2 regions of the Stenotrophomonas sp. YJH_SMC_130 genome follow, and region 1 is predicted to be linked to the other one. Evidence: predicted binding sites of a transcription regulator. Region 1 holds the regulator's gene; the other holds the start of a gene.
What was found. The regulator HrcA, encoded in region 1, represses chaperone genes, less so after heat shock. The targets are predictions, from matches to a motif close to TTNGCACTCNNNNNNNNNGAGTGCNAA.
Positions count from the first base shown of each region.

Region 1 (6,728 bases):
ATCGTGGCGATGGGGCTGGTCAGCAGCTGGCTCCCGTTCCTCGACCTGCGGTTGATGGCCCGGTGGTTCAGTGACGGAAACTTCTGGTGGCTGTCCCCTGTCCCGCTTCTTACGCTGGCCGTCGCCGTGGCCCTGTGGCGTGCCGAGAAGCGCCCGTCACATCACCTGGCGCCCTTCGTACTCAGCCTGTCGCTGTTCATTCTTGGCTATCTGGGCCTTGTGCTTGGTATGTGGCCCTATCTGCTGCCGCCGACTCTGACGCTCTGGGAGGCAGCGGCACCCGCATCCTCGCTTGGCTTCAGCCTGGTCGGTCTGTCGGTCATGCTTCCCGTTATTCTGGGCTACACCGCGTGGTCCTACCGAGTCTTCCGCGGCAAAGTCAGTGCCGAGACCAGCTATCATTGAACACGTAGCACAGCCTGGATCGTAGGCACTGGACAGAAAGCAGCAAGGGCGCAACGGGATTCCGTTGCGCCCTCGTCCTGTCTATCGCTGGCGCGTTGAATGGTTCGCCAGATTGGTCTTACTTGTCCTTGACTTCGGTGAAGTCCGCATCCACGACGTCATCACCGCCGCCGGCACCGTGGTCAGGACCACTGCCCCCTGTCTGCGGCTGCTCTTGTGATGTGGCCGCTGACAGAAGCGGAGCAGCCGCACGCTCCAGCGCCTGCGTCTTCGACTCAATCTGGGATCTATCTTCGCCCTTCATCGCCAACTCGACGCTGGACAGTGCCGCTTCGACTTCGCCGATGACTCCGCCGCCGACCTTGCTTCCATGTTCGCGGACCGCATTGCGCACCGTATAGACCAAGGCATCGGCTTGGTTTCGGGCAGCAACCAGTTCCTGGAACTTCAGGTCATCGTCACGATGCTTCTCTGCATCGCCGACCATGCGTGCGATCTCTTCCTCGGACAGGCCCGAACCGGCCTTGATCTCGACCTTCTGTTCCTTGTTGGTCTTCTTGTCCTTGGCCGACACGTGCAGGATGCCGTTGGCGTCGATATCGAAGGACACTTCCACCTGCGGCAGGCCGCGCGGGGCCGGCTCGATGCCGGTCAGGTCAAACTTGGCCAGCGACTTGTTGAAGCGGGCCTGTTCGCGCTCGCCCTGAAGGACGTGGACAGTTACGGACGGCTGATTATCCTCTGCGGTCGAGAAGGTTTGTGAAGCCTTGGCCGGAATGGTGGTGTTCTTCTCGATGATCTTGGTGAACACGCCGCCCATGGTCTCGATGCCCAGCGAGAGCGGAGTCACGTCCAGCAACAGCACGTCCTTGACGTCACCGGCGAGCACCCCGCCCTGGATCGCCGCACCCAGTGCCACGGCTTCGTCCGGGTTGACGTCCTTGCGCGGTTCCTTGCCGAAGAACTCGGTTACCGCCTGCTGCACCTTCGGCATGCGGGTCTGACCACCGACCAGGATCACGTCGTCGATATCGCTCGAGCGCAGGCCAGCATCGTTCAGGGCGACGCGGCACGGCTCGATCGACTTCTTGATCAGGTCGTCCACCAGGGCTTCCAGCTTGGCACGGGTCAGCTTGATGTTCAGGTGCTTCGGACCCGACGCGTCAGCGGTGACGTACGGCAGGTTCACTTCGGTCTGCTGGGCGCTGGACAGCTCGATCTTGGCGCGTTCTGCGGCGTCCTTCAGGCGCTGCAGGGCCAGCGGATCCTTGCGCAGGTCGATGCCCTGCTCCTTATTGAACTCATCCACAAGGTAGTCAATAACCCGCTTGTCAAAGTCCTCACCGCCCAGGAAAGTGTCGCCGTTGGTGGCCAACACTTCGAACTGCTTTTCACCGTCGACCGTGGCAATCTCGATGATCGACACGTCGAAGGTACCGCCGCCCAGGTCGTACACCACGATCTTGCGATCCTTGTTGTCGCCCTTGTCCAGGCCATAGGCCAGTGCAGCCGCGGTCGGCTCATTGATGATGCGCTTGACGTCCAGGCCGGCGATGCGGCCGGCGTCCTTGGTGGCTTGGCGCTGGCTGTCGTTGAAGTAGGCCGGCACGGTGATGACCGCTTCGGTGACCTTCTCACCGAGGAAGTCCTCGGCGGTCTTCTTCATCTTCTCCAGCACCTTGGCCGAGATTTCCTGCGGGGCCATCTTCTTGCCGTCGCTGGTGGCGACCCAGGCATCGCCATTGTCATGGGCGAGGATGCTGTACGGGACGTGGGCAATGTCCTTCTGCACCTCACCGTCGGTGAACTTGCGGCCGATCAGGCGCTTCACCGCGTAGAAGGTGTTCTTCGGGTTGGTCACGGCCTGGCGCTTGGCCGAGGCACCGACCAGGACTTCGCCGTCCTTGGTGTAGGCGACGATCGACGGGGTGGTGCGATCGCCTTCCGAATTCTCGATGACGCGGGCCTTGCCGCCGTCCATGATCGCCACGCACGAGTTGGTGGTGCCGAGGTCGATACCAATGATCTTGCCCATGGGGGAGACTCCTGAGGATGCTTGTTGGGGTCAGTCCGGCCGTTCGGCCGGTGGATGAATACGATGTGGGGGAGGCCCGTGGAACATTCAAGCCACCTCCCGAACGCTGTGTTTCCGGTCGCCCGGCGCGTTCAGCGTCGGGCCGGGTCGCAGGTCATTCCCGCCGCCCGGCCCGGCAGGGTCAGTCGGCGGCCACCACCACCAGCGCCGGCCGCAGCAGGCGCTCGTTGAGCAGGTAGCCCTTCTGGAACACGGTCACCACGCTGCCCGGGGCAGCGCCCGGGGTCGGCGCCTGGCTGATGGCCTGGTGGTGCTCCGGGTTGAACGGCTGGCCGATCGGGTCCAGCAGGACCAGGCCGTTGTCGGCAGCGACCTTGAGCAGCTGCTTGTAGGTCAGCTCCAGGCCTTCGCGCAGCGGGTGCGGGTCGTCGCCGGCGGCCTTCAGGCCGGCATCCAGGCTGTCGAACACCGGCAACAGCTCACCCAGCAGCTTCTCGTTGGCGAACTTGCGGGCCTGCTCGATGTCACGGGCAACGCGCTTGCGCTGGTTTTCCAGGTCGGCGCGCTCACGCAGCGCATCGGCCTTGACCTGCTCGACTTCGGCGCGCAGACGCTCGACTTCGTCGTTGACGCCGGCGGTGGCAGCCGCATCGGCGGCACTCTGCTGGGATTCGATATCTGGATGTTCGTGGTTCATGTCTGGGTCCCTGGCGGTCACTCTCCGCCTCCACCCACCCTAGTGTGGGCGGGATGCTGCGTTTCAAGCGTCGGATGTTCCCGGCGTGCGTCCGGCCGGCGAAAAGGCCGCGCCAAGCACATCGGCGGTGGCCTGGACCAGCGGGATCACCCGGTCGTAGGCCATCCGCTTGGGACCGATCACGCCCAGCACGCCCAGCACCTGGCCATTGGCGGTATACGGGGCGGTGACCAGCGAGACGCCCTGCAGCGGCATCATTCCGGTCTCTTCGCCGATGAAGATGCGCACCCCCGGCGCCTGGATGGTCCGCTCCAGCAGCTGCAGGATCTCGCGCTTGCTGGAGAACAGCTCGAACAGTTCGCGCAGGCGCTCCAGGTCGGACAGGTCCTGCACGCCCATCAAGCGGGTCTGCCCGGCCACCAGCATGTCGTCGGCCGCCGGCTGCAGGGCCTGCTCGGCCAGTTCGATGCTGTGGGCCAGCAACTGCTCCAGTTCGGACCGGGCGTCGCGCAGCTCCAGCAGCAGGCGGGTACGGATCTCGGCCATCGGCAGGCCGGCGAAATGCGCATTGAGGTAGTTGGCGACCTGCTCCAGCTGGCCCGGCGCAAACTCCTGCCGGGTCTCGATCACCCGGTTCTGCACCTCGTTGTCGGCAAATACCAGGATCGCCAGCACCCGGCGCCCGTCCAGCGCCACGAAATCGATCTGGCGGAAGGCGAACTGCTCGCGCCGCGGTGCGCTGACCACGCCGACGAAGTGGCTCATCGCCGACAGCAGCTCCGAGGCGCTGCCGAGCAGGGCCTGGGTACTGCCGCCGCCGGCCAGCTCCTGGCGCAACCGGGCCAGCTCGCCCTCGCCCGGCGGCTGCATCTGCAGCAGGCTGTCGACGAACACCCGATAGCCATGCGCGGTCGGGACGCGGCCGGCCGAGGTATGTGGCGAGGCCAGCAGGCCCAGATCCTCCAGGTCGCCCAGGATGTTGCGGATGGTGGCCGGGCTGACCTCCAGGCCGGCCACGCGCGCCAGCGTCTGCGAGCCGACCGGCTCGCCGTCCTGGATGTATCGCGCGATCAGCGTGCGCAGCAGGTGGCGCGCACGCGGGGCAAGCTGGTCGGGAGAACCGTGCATGGAATCAACCTGTGAGACACGGACACTAGATAATGGCGGCGCATCGCCTTGGCAAGTCATTGGACCTCCCGCGCCCGCGTGCTAGCGTTGCGCGGCTGCTGACACCCCCTTACCCATGCTCAGACATCTTTCGATCAAGGATTTCGCCGTCGTCCGCGCCACCGAACTGGAGTTCGGGCCAGGCATGACCGTGGTTTCAGGCGAGACCGGCGCCGGCAAGTCGCTGATGGTCGACGCGCTGGGCTTCCTGTCCGGCCTGCGCGCCGACAGCGGCGTGGTCCGCCATGGCGCCGCCCGCGCCGAGCTTTCCGCCGAGTTCGTGCTGGACCAGCTTCAGGCTGCGCGCCAGTGGCTGGCCGACAACGAGCTGGACGACGAGGACCAATGCCAGCTGCGCCGCGTGATCCGCGCCGACGGCGGCTCGCGGGCCTGGATCAATGGCCGCCCGGTGACGCTGGCACAGCTGGGCGACCTGGCCTCGCTGCTGGTGGAGATCCACGGCCAGCATGAACAGCAGGCGCTGCTGGCGCGCCCGTCGCAGCTGGCCCTGTTGGATGCCTACGCCGGCAACGAGGAAGAACGCCGCCAGGTGCGCCGCGCCGCCGCCGCCTGGCAGGCACTGGTCGATGAATCGCTGGCGCTGTCACAACAGGGCGACGTCAGTGACCGGATCGGCTTCCTCGAGCACCAGCTGCGCGAACTGGACCGCGAGGACCTGGAACCGGAATCGATTGCCGCACTGGGCGCCAGCCACCGCCGCCAGGCGCATGCCAGCGCCCTGCTGAGCGCCTGCCAGGCCGCCAGCAACCAGCTCAACGGCGATGACGGCAGCTCCGCGCTGGACCTGCTGCAGCAGGTGCGCCACGAGCTGTCGCGCCTGATCGAACACGACCCGCGGCTGGGCGAGGTGGACGGCCTGATCGAGAACGCCTCGATCCAGTTGCACGAGGCCCTGTCGCTGCTGGACCGCGTGCATGACGATCTCGACGCCGACCCGGAACAGTTCGAGGAGAACGAGCGCCGCCTCGGCCGCCTGCACGACCTGGCCCGCAAGCACCGCGTGCCGATGGACGAACTGGGCGCGCAGCGCGAGCGCATGCATGCCGAAGTGGAGCAGCTGCGTGGCGCCGACGAGCGCCTGCAGCGCCTGGCCGGCGAGATCGACAAGGCCGCCGCCGCCTGGCGCGTGCGGGCTGAAGTGCTGACCGCCAGCCGCCGCAGCGCCGCTGCCGAACTGTCGGCCACCACCACCGGCATCATCGCCGAGCTCGGCATGGGCGGCGGCCAGTTCCTGATCGAACTGGAGCCACAGGACAGCGGCAAGCCCGACCCGCAGGGTGCCGAGCGCGTCGAGTTCCTGGTGGCGGCCAACGCCGGCCAGCCGCCGCGCGCCCTGCGCAAGGTGGCCTCGGGCGGTGAACTGTCACGCATCTCGCTGGCCATTGAAGTGGCCGCGCTGGACCTGGATGCAGTGCCAACCATGGTGTTTGACGAGGTCGACTCCGGCATCGGCGGCGCGGTGGCTGACATCGTCGGCCAGAAGCTGCGCGCGCTCGGCGAGAAGCGCCAGGTACTGTGCGTGACCCACCTGCCGCAGGTCGCTTCCAAGGGCCATGCCCATTACCGGGTCAGCAAGGCCCCGGTGGAAGGCATGACCCAGAGCGCAGTGGAAAAGCTGGACAACAAGGCGCGCGAGGAAGAGCTGGCGCGCATGCTCGGCGGTGTGGAAGTGAGCAAGGAAGCGCGCGCCGCCGCCCGCAAGCTGCTGCAGGCCTGAGGCCGGCGGAGCCGAGCGCGGGCTCGGCTCTACAGGATTTCCCGAACGAACCGACGTGTAGCGCCGAGCCCATGCTCGGCTTCCGCGCACCAGCGTGGCACAGCTCACCCCAGCGGCCGGCATTACCCCCGTGGCTGCGTCAGGTCGACGTTCTCCACCAGGAAATCGAGGAACGCGCGCACCCGCAGCGGCAGGTAACCGCCCTGCCCCAGGAACACCGCGTGCACCTCTTCCAGGTCGCCGGGATTGGCCTCTTCCAGCACCGGCAGCAAGCGCCCGGCAGCAATGTCCTCCTGCACCTGGAATGCCGCCAGCCGCGCCATGCCCAGCCCGCCCAGCACCAGCTGGCGCAGCGCATCGCCGTTGCTGGCGCGGGCATTGCCACTGGGCAGCAGCATCCGCTCGCGCCCCTCCTGCAGCAACGGCCACCCCTGCATCGCACGCGCGTGGCCGATGTCCAGCCGGTTGTGCGACTGCAGCTCCTCGGCAGTGCGTGGCAGCCCGTGCCGCTGCGCGTAGGCCGGTGCAGCCACGATCATCATCCGCGTCGCGCCCAGCCGTCGCGCCACCAGACTGGAGCTCTTCAGCGGCCCGGCCCGCACTGCCACGTCGGTGCGCTGCTCCAGCAGGTCGATCACCTCGTCGTTGAGGGTCAGGTCCACGCCCACCTGCGGGTTACGCTCAAG
Region 1 covers NZ_JCAFSH010000015.1:59,832-66,559, reverse strand. The annotation lists gene cydB (cytochrome d ubiquinol oxidase subunit II) at 1-405, shown strand, start outside; gene dnaK (molecular chaperone DnaK) at 524-2,440, opposite strand; gene grpE (nucleotide exchange factor GrpE) at 2,622-3,137, opposite strand; gene hrcA (heat-inducible transcriptional repressor HrcA) at 3,201-4,265, opposite strand; gene recN (DNA repair protein RecN) at 4,381-6,042, shown strand; gene AC5P5V_RS15000 (LysR family transcriptional regulator) at 6,165-6,728, opposite strand, start outside.

Region 2 (6,728 bases), on a different contig from region 1:
ACACCCTGCCCGGCATGACCGGCGGCATCTGGCAGCACCCGCCGATGGAGGTCCGGATCAGCGAACTGCCGGTGTTCAGGGTGATCGGCCTGGAGGCGCGACCGGCCTTGATCCTCGGTGCCGACGCGATGCGCGGTGGCCAGGTGGACATCGGTGCGGGTGCCGCGCGGATCTGCCTGCGCCGACCCGGCTGACGTCCGGCGCATGACGGCGGGAGCTGGCAGGCGTAGCATCGCGCCACGTCCCGCCAGGAGTTCCACGCATGCGCCGTGCTGTCCTGCTGTTGCTGACGCTGCTCCCGCCGGCCGTGCTGGCCGCGCCGCCGCTACCCTCGCCCGCGCGCATCGATGCCGAAGCACAGCGGCTGATGCAGGCGGCGCATGCGCGCGGGATGGCGCTGGCGGTGATCGATGGCGGCAAGGTGGTACACGTGGCCGCCTACGGCGAACGCAACGCCGCAGGCGAGCCACTGCGCACCGATACCGTGATGTACGCCGCCTCGCTGACCAAGATGGCGTTCGGCCACCTGGTCGCACAGCTTGCCCAGGACGCACGGATCGAGCTGGACGCCAGCATCGCCACGGCGCTGGACAAGCCGCTGCCGGACTACCCGCCGGAGCCGAAGAAGTACGCCGACTACAGCGTACTGGCCGATGATGCGCGCTGGCGCCAGCTCACCCCGCGCCTGCTGCTCAACCATTCCAGTGGCTTCGCCAACTTCGGCTTTCTCGAACCCGATGGCCGCCTGAAGTTCCACTTCGATCCGGGCAGTCGTTATGGGTATTCCGGCGAAGGGCTGATCCTGTTGCAGTTCGTGATCGAGCGTGGACGGCTGGGCCAGGACGTGGGTGCATTGATGCAGCGGCAGGTATTCGACCGCTTCGGCATGGTCCGCACCAGCATGATGTGGCGTGAGGATTTCGCCGCCAACCTGGCCGATGGCTGGACAGCGGAAGGCACGGCCGAGCCGCACGATGAACGCAGCCGCGTGCGTGCGGCCGGTTCGATGGATACCACCATCGCCGACATGGCGCGCTTCGCCGCCGGCTATGTCCGCGGCGATGGGCTGTCGCCTGCAATGCGCAGGGAACTGGTGCGGCCGCAGCTGCCGATCACCACCGCCAGCCAGTTCCCCACGCTGCAGCCGGAGCTGCCCGTGGCGCAGCAACGCAAGGATCTGGCCGCGGGCCTGGGCGTGGTGACGTTCCGCGGCCCGCAGGGCGCAGGCTTCTACAAGGGCGGCCACGACGATGCGGTCGGCAACACGCTGGTGTGCATCGAACGGCACAAACGCTGCGTGGTGATTCTGGGCAACGATGTACGGGCGGAAGCTGCGTTCCCGGCACTGGTGGCATTCGTACTGGGCGATACCGGCGTGCCGTGGCAGTGGGAGTATGGCGCGGCGAAGGCATTCGTCGAATGAGGGTGCGATGACGCCTGCATGGCGAACGCGGCTGGGAGAGGAGCATCCACGCCATGCGTGGATGGCACTCCTCAGCGCGCCTGCTCGAAGAACATCAGGTATACCAGCCGGCCATTCTCCGGTCGATCACCGAACGCTGGCCCGGCGGTGTGCCAGAACCAGGGCCGCAGCAGCACCAGCCGGTTGAAGCGCATCGGAATGCGCATGGTCATTTCCCACTGGCTGTCGTCATTGCTGTCGCGCTCGATGATGTCGCGATGCATGTCGCCGCCGTTGGCGTAGCCCAATGCGGCCAGCTCCGCCGCGTCCAGGGCCATGCGCTCGGTGCCGGTACGGCGATGGCGGAAGAACTCGGTGCCGCCCTCGCAGTGCTCCGGTGCACTCAGGTAGAGAATGCCCGACCAGTGCGAGTGGTCGGCGTGCACCTTGGCGCGGCCGGTGTCGCCGGCGAGGGTAAGGCGGAACTTGCCGTGCGACTGCAGCGGGTTGACCGGCCGCAGCGGTTCGTTGACCAGTCGCGAGACCGCACCGGACAGTCCCTCCAACTCCAGCCGCTGCTGTGAATTGCGGCCGGGGAATGCGCCCTCCTGGACGGGATAGTCCAGGCCCAGTGCCGCCTGGCGCAACCCCTGCGCATCGGCGGGAGAAAGGAAGTCGTCAACGACGATGAACGAAGTAGGCATGGTTACCGAGCGTAGCGATGCACTGCGGCGACGGCAACCGGGCAACGAAAAACCCCGCCTTGCGGCGGGGTTCTTCTTTACATCACATCGGGAAGGCGTGCCGACCGAGGCCGGCAACGACCGCCGGAGGCGTGGACTTAGAAGTCCATGCCGCCCATGCCGCCCATGCCACCCATGCCACCAGCGCCGCCCATGGCCGGCTCGTCCTTCTTCGGAGCTTCGGCAACCATGGCTTCGGTGGTGATCATCAGGCCGGCGATCGAGGCCGCGTTCTGCAGGGCCGAACGGGTCACCTTGGTCGGGTCCAGGATGCCGAACTGCAGCATGTCGCCGAACTCGCCGGTGGCCGCGTTGTAGCCGAAGCTGCCGGTGCCTTCCTTGACCTTGTTGATGATGACCGACGGCTCGTCGCCAGCGTTGGCCACGATCTCGCGCAGCGGGGCTTCCATCGCACGCAGGGCGATCTGGATGCCGTGGTTCTGGTCTTCGTTGGCACCCTTCAGGCCGGCCAGCGCGGTGATCGCGCGGACCAGGGCAACGCCGCCGCCCGGGACCACGCCTTCTTCAACGGCTGCACGGGTGGCGTGCAGGGCGTCGTCGACGCGATCCTTCTTTTCCTTCATTTCGATTTCGGTCGAGGCGCCGACCTTGATCACGGCAACGCCGCCGGCCAGCTTGGCCACGCGTTCCTGCAACTTCTCGCGATCGTAATCCGAGGAGGTGTCCTGGATCTGGGTCTTGATCTGCGCCACGCGTGCATCAACGTTGGCCTTGTCGCCGACGCCGTCGATGATGGTGGTGTTCTCCTTGGAGACCTGCACCTTCTTGGCGCGGCCCAGGTCCTTGATGGTGGCCTTTTCCAGCGACAGGCCGACTTCTTCGGAGATCACGGTGCCGCCGGTCAGCACGGCCATGTCTTCCAGCATCGCCTTGCGACGGTCACCGAAGCCCGGGGCCTTGACGGCCACGACCTTGACGATGCCACGGATGGTGTTGACCACCAGGGTCGCCAGCGCTTCGCCTTCGACTTCTTCAGCGACGATCAGCAGCGGCTTGCCGGCCTTGGCGACGCCTTCCAGCACCGGCAGCAGGTCACGGACGTTGGAGATCTTCTTGTCGTGCAGCAGGATGAACGGATCATCCAGGTCAGCGGTCTGCGACTGCTGGTTGTTGATGAAGTACGGCGACAGGTAGCCGCGGTCGAACTGCATGCCCTTGACCACGTCCAGCTCGTTGTCCAGGCCCGAGCCTTCTTCAACGGTGATGACGCCTTCCTTGCCGACTTCCTTCATCGCGTCAGCGATGATCTGGCCGATCGACTCATCCGAGTTGGCCGAGATGGTACCGACCTGGGCGATCGCCTTGTCGTCGGCGGTCGGCTTGGAGATGTTCTTCAGCTCGGCGACGGCAGCCGAAACGGCCTTGTCGATACCGCGCTTGAGGTCCATCGGATTCATGCCGGCGGCAACGGCCTTGGCGCCTTCGCGGATCAGGGCCTGGGCCAGCACGGTGGCGGTGGTGGTGCCGTCGCCGGCATCGTCGTTGGTGCGCGAAGCAACTTCCTTCACCATCTGCGCACCCATGTTCTCGAACTTGTCAGCCAGTTCGATTTCCTTGGCGACGGAGACGCCGTCCTTGGTGATGGTCGGGGCGCCGAAGCTCTTTTCCAGCACGACGTTGCGGCCCTTCGGGCCCAGGGTGGCCTTGACGGCATTGGCGAGAACATTGACGCCGCGCACCATGCGCGAACGGGCGTCTTCACCGAAACGAATATCCTTGGCAGCCATTGCATTTACCTCATTGGTAGCGCCGGACGATGCCCGGCGGCTGGGAGTTTGGGATCAGGTTGAAACAGGTCGCGCCGGGGCTCAGCCGATGACGGCGAGCACGTCGTCTTCGCGCAGGACCTTGTATTCGACGCCTTCGCTCTTGTACGAGCTGCCGGCGTACTGGCCGTAGATGACCTTGTCGCCGACCTTCAGCGACGGCGCGCGCACGTTGCCGTTGTCCAGCGGCTTGCCCGGGCCGACGGCCACGACCTCACCCTTGGTGGACTTTTCCTTGGCCGAGTCGGGGATGACGATGCCACCGGCGGAGATTTCGTCGGCTTCGATCGGCTTGACCACAACGCGGTCGTGCAGCGGCTTGATGCTCATAGGAGACCTCTTAAGTGATTGATTGGTCTAAAAAAGTCCGGCGATGTTAGCACTCACCCCAGGCGAGTGCCAGAACCGCACGTGAAGAAACCCGACAACGTCGGGAGCAGGGCAGAGATGGAGCCCTGCCGCCCCCTTTCAAGGGCGGAATGAAAAAATTTTTTCGCCCGCGCGCCTCGGCCAGGGCGTCGGTCCAGATCAATTTCGGTGACAAGCGTCGCACTGTCAGATATCTGACGTTCATTTACGACAAAGTGTCACTGGATCGGCCTTAGGCTCGGTCAGGCATTCCCAATCACAAGGAGTAGTCGATGCGATTGCTGTCCCCGCTTGCCGCCGCCTGCCTGCTGGCGCTGGCCGCCGCGCCGGTCCAGGCCGAGGTCTTCATCAATGAACTGCACTACGACGACAGCACCGCCGCCGGTGACGTCGGCGAAGCGATCGAGGTCGTAGCCACTGCCGGTGAGGACCTGTCCGGTTACCGCCTGTACCTCTACAACGGCAGCAACCCGTCGGCCGCCACCGTCTACGCCAACAATCCGGTCCCGGCCGGCACCGCCGCCGGCTGCGGCAGCGCCACCATCGCCGTGGTCAACTACCCGACCAACGGCCTCCAGAATGGTCCGAACGACGGCATCGCCCTGGTCGATGCCAGCGGCAAGGTGGTCCAGTTCCTCAGCTACGAGGGCGCCATCACCGCCTCCGGTGGCCCTGCCGCCGGCATGACCAGCCAGAACATCCCGGTGGCCGAAAGCAACAGCACCGCGCCGGGCACCTCGCTGCAGCTGACCGGCAGCGGCAGCCAGTACGCCCACTTCACCTGGGCCGAATCGGCCGGGCAGACGTTCGGCAGCTGCAACAACGGCCAGACCTTCAGCGGCGGTGGCACGCCAGGCCCCAACACGCCGCCGTCAGTGTCCACCACCACCCCGGCGCAGGGCAGCAGCACCTTCCCCGCTGCCGCCGACCTGGAAGTGGTGTTCAGCGAGACGGTGAACCTGGCCAGTGGCGCCTTCGCCCTGAGCTGCGGCACCTCCGGCAGCGTGCCGCTGACCTTCCCGGCCAGCGGCCGCAGCGTGAAGCTGTCCACCAATACCGCGCTGGTGGCCGGTGAAGCCTGCCGCTTCGACATCCGCGCCGCGCGCATCACCGACCTGCAGGGCGCGCATCCGGCCGCCGACAGCCGCATCGCCTTCACCGTGGCCAGCACCGGCGGCAATCCGGACCCAGGCAACCCGGGCGTGCCGGCCGGCTACTACTCCAGGGTCAACACCAGCAGCCCCAGCCAGCTGCGCTGCTCGCTGCACGCCACCATCAAGGGCCATACCGCCTACCCGTACAGCGGCTCGGGCACCAGCACCTGGACCATCCTGGAAATTGCCGACGAGGATCCGAACAACCCGAACCGCATCCTCGATGCCTACCGCAACCGCAGCTACGCCAAGGTCAGTGATCGTGCGGGCACCGGCAGCGGCCTGACCTACAACCGCGAGCACACCTGGCCGAACTCGCTGGGCTTTGCCACCACCACCGGTGACAAGGGCCTGCCCTACGCGCCGTACACCGACACGCACATGCTGTACCTGACCGACGCGCAGTGGAACGCCGACCGTGGCAACAAGCCGTTCGCCAAGTGCGATGCCAGCTGCGGCGAGCGTGCCACCGAAGCCAACAATGGGCAGGGCGGCGGCAGCGGCGGCTACCCGGGCAATTCCAACTGGGTGCGCACGCCGGACGGCAACACCGGCACCTTCGAGGTGTGGGGCAAGCGCAAGGGCGACATGGCGCGTGCGGTGATGTACATGGCGATCCGCTATGAGGGTGGCAAGGATGCGGCCACCGGTCAGTCCGAGCCGGACCTGGAGCTGACCGACGACCGCAGCAAGATCGTCAAGACCAGCAGTTCGCCGGCCTACATGGGCCTGCTGTCGACGCTGATCGACTGGCACCTGTCCGATCCGCCGGATGATGCCGAGCGGGCCCGCAATGACGTGGTCTACAGCTTCCAGGGCAATCGCAACCCGTTCATCGACCACCCCGAGTGGGCGACCCCGGCCCTGTTCACCTCGGCCAAGCCAGCCACCTGCCAGCTGGCCAACTGACCGCGCAACGCAGCGGTCCACTGCCGCCGCCGGGCCCTGACCCGGCGGCGGCCCTATACTCGGCGGTCATGCCGACCGTCGATCCCGTCCTGCTGCTGTTGACCACCTGCCCGGACCGGGCCAGTGCCGAGCGCATTGCGCACGCGCTGGTCGGCGAGCGCCTGGCCGCGTGCGTGACCCGCCTTGATGGCGCGCAGTCCACCTACCGCTGGCAGGGCGAGGTGACCACAGATGCCGAGCTGCAGCTGCTGGTAAAGACCACCGCGAGCCGCGTCGATGACGCAATCGCGCGGATCGTCGAACTGCATCCGTATGAACTCCCGGAATGCATCGCGGTCGAAACCCGGGCCGGCCTGCCGGCGTA
Region 2 covers NZ_JCAFSH010000003.1:149,079-155,806, forward strand. The annotation lists gene AC5P5V_RS07050 (aspartyl protease family protein) at 1-194, shown strand, start outside; gene AC5P5V_RS07055 (serine hydrolase domain-containing protein) at 263-1,423, shown strand; gene AC5P5V_RS07060 (DUF6445 family protein) at 1,495-2,106, opposite strand; gene groL (chaperonin GroEL) at 2,244-3,893, opposite strand; gene AC5P5V_RS07070 (co-chaperone GroES) at 3,975-4,262, opposite strand; gene AC5P5V_RS07075 (endonuclease) at 4,574-6,364, shown strand; gene cutA (divalent-cation tolerance protein CutA) at 6,433-6,728, shown strand, end outside.
Region 2: a site for HrcA is predicted at 4,309-4,335, ahead of AC5P5V_RS07070 (co-chaperone GroES). Genes of this name have one in related genera too.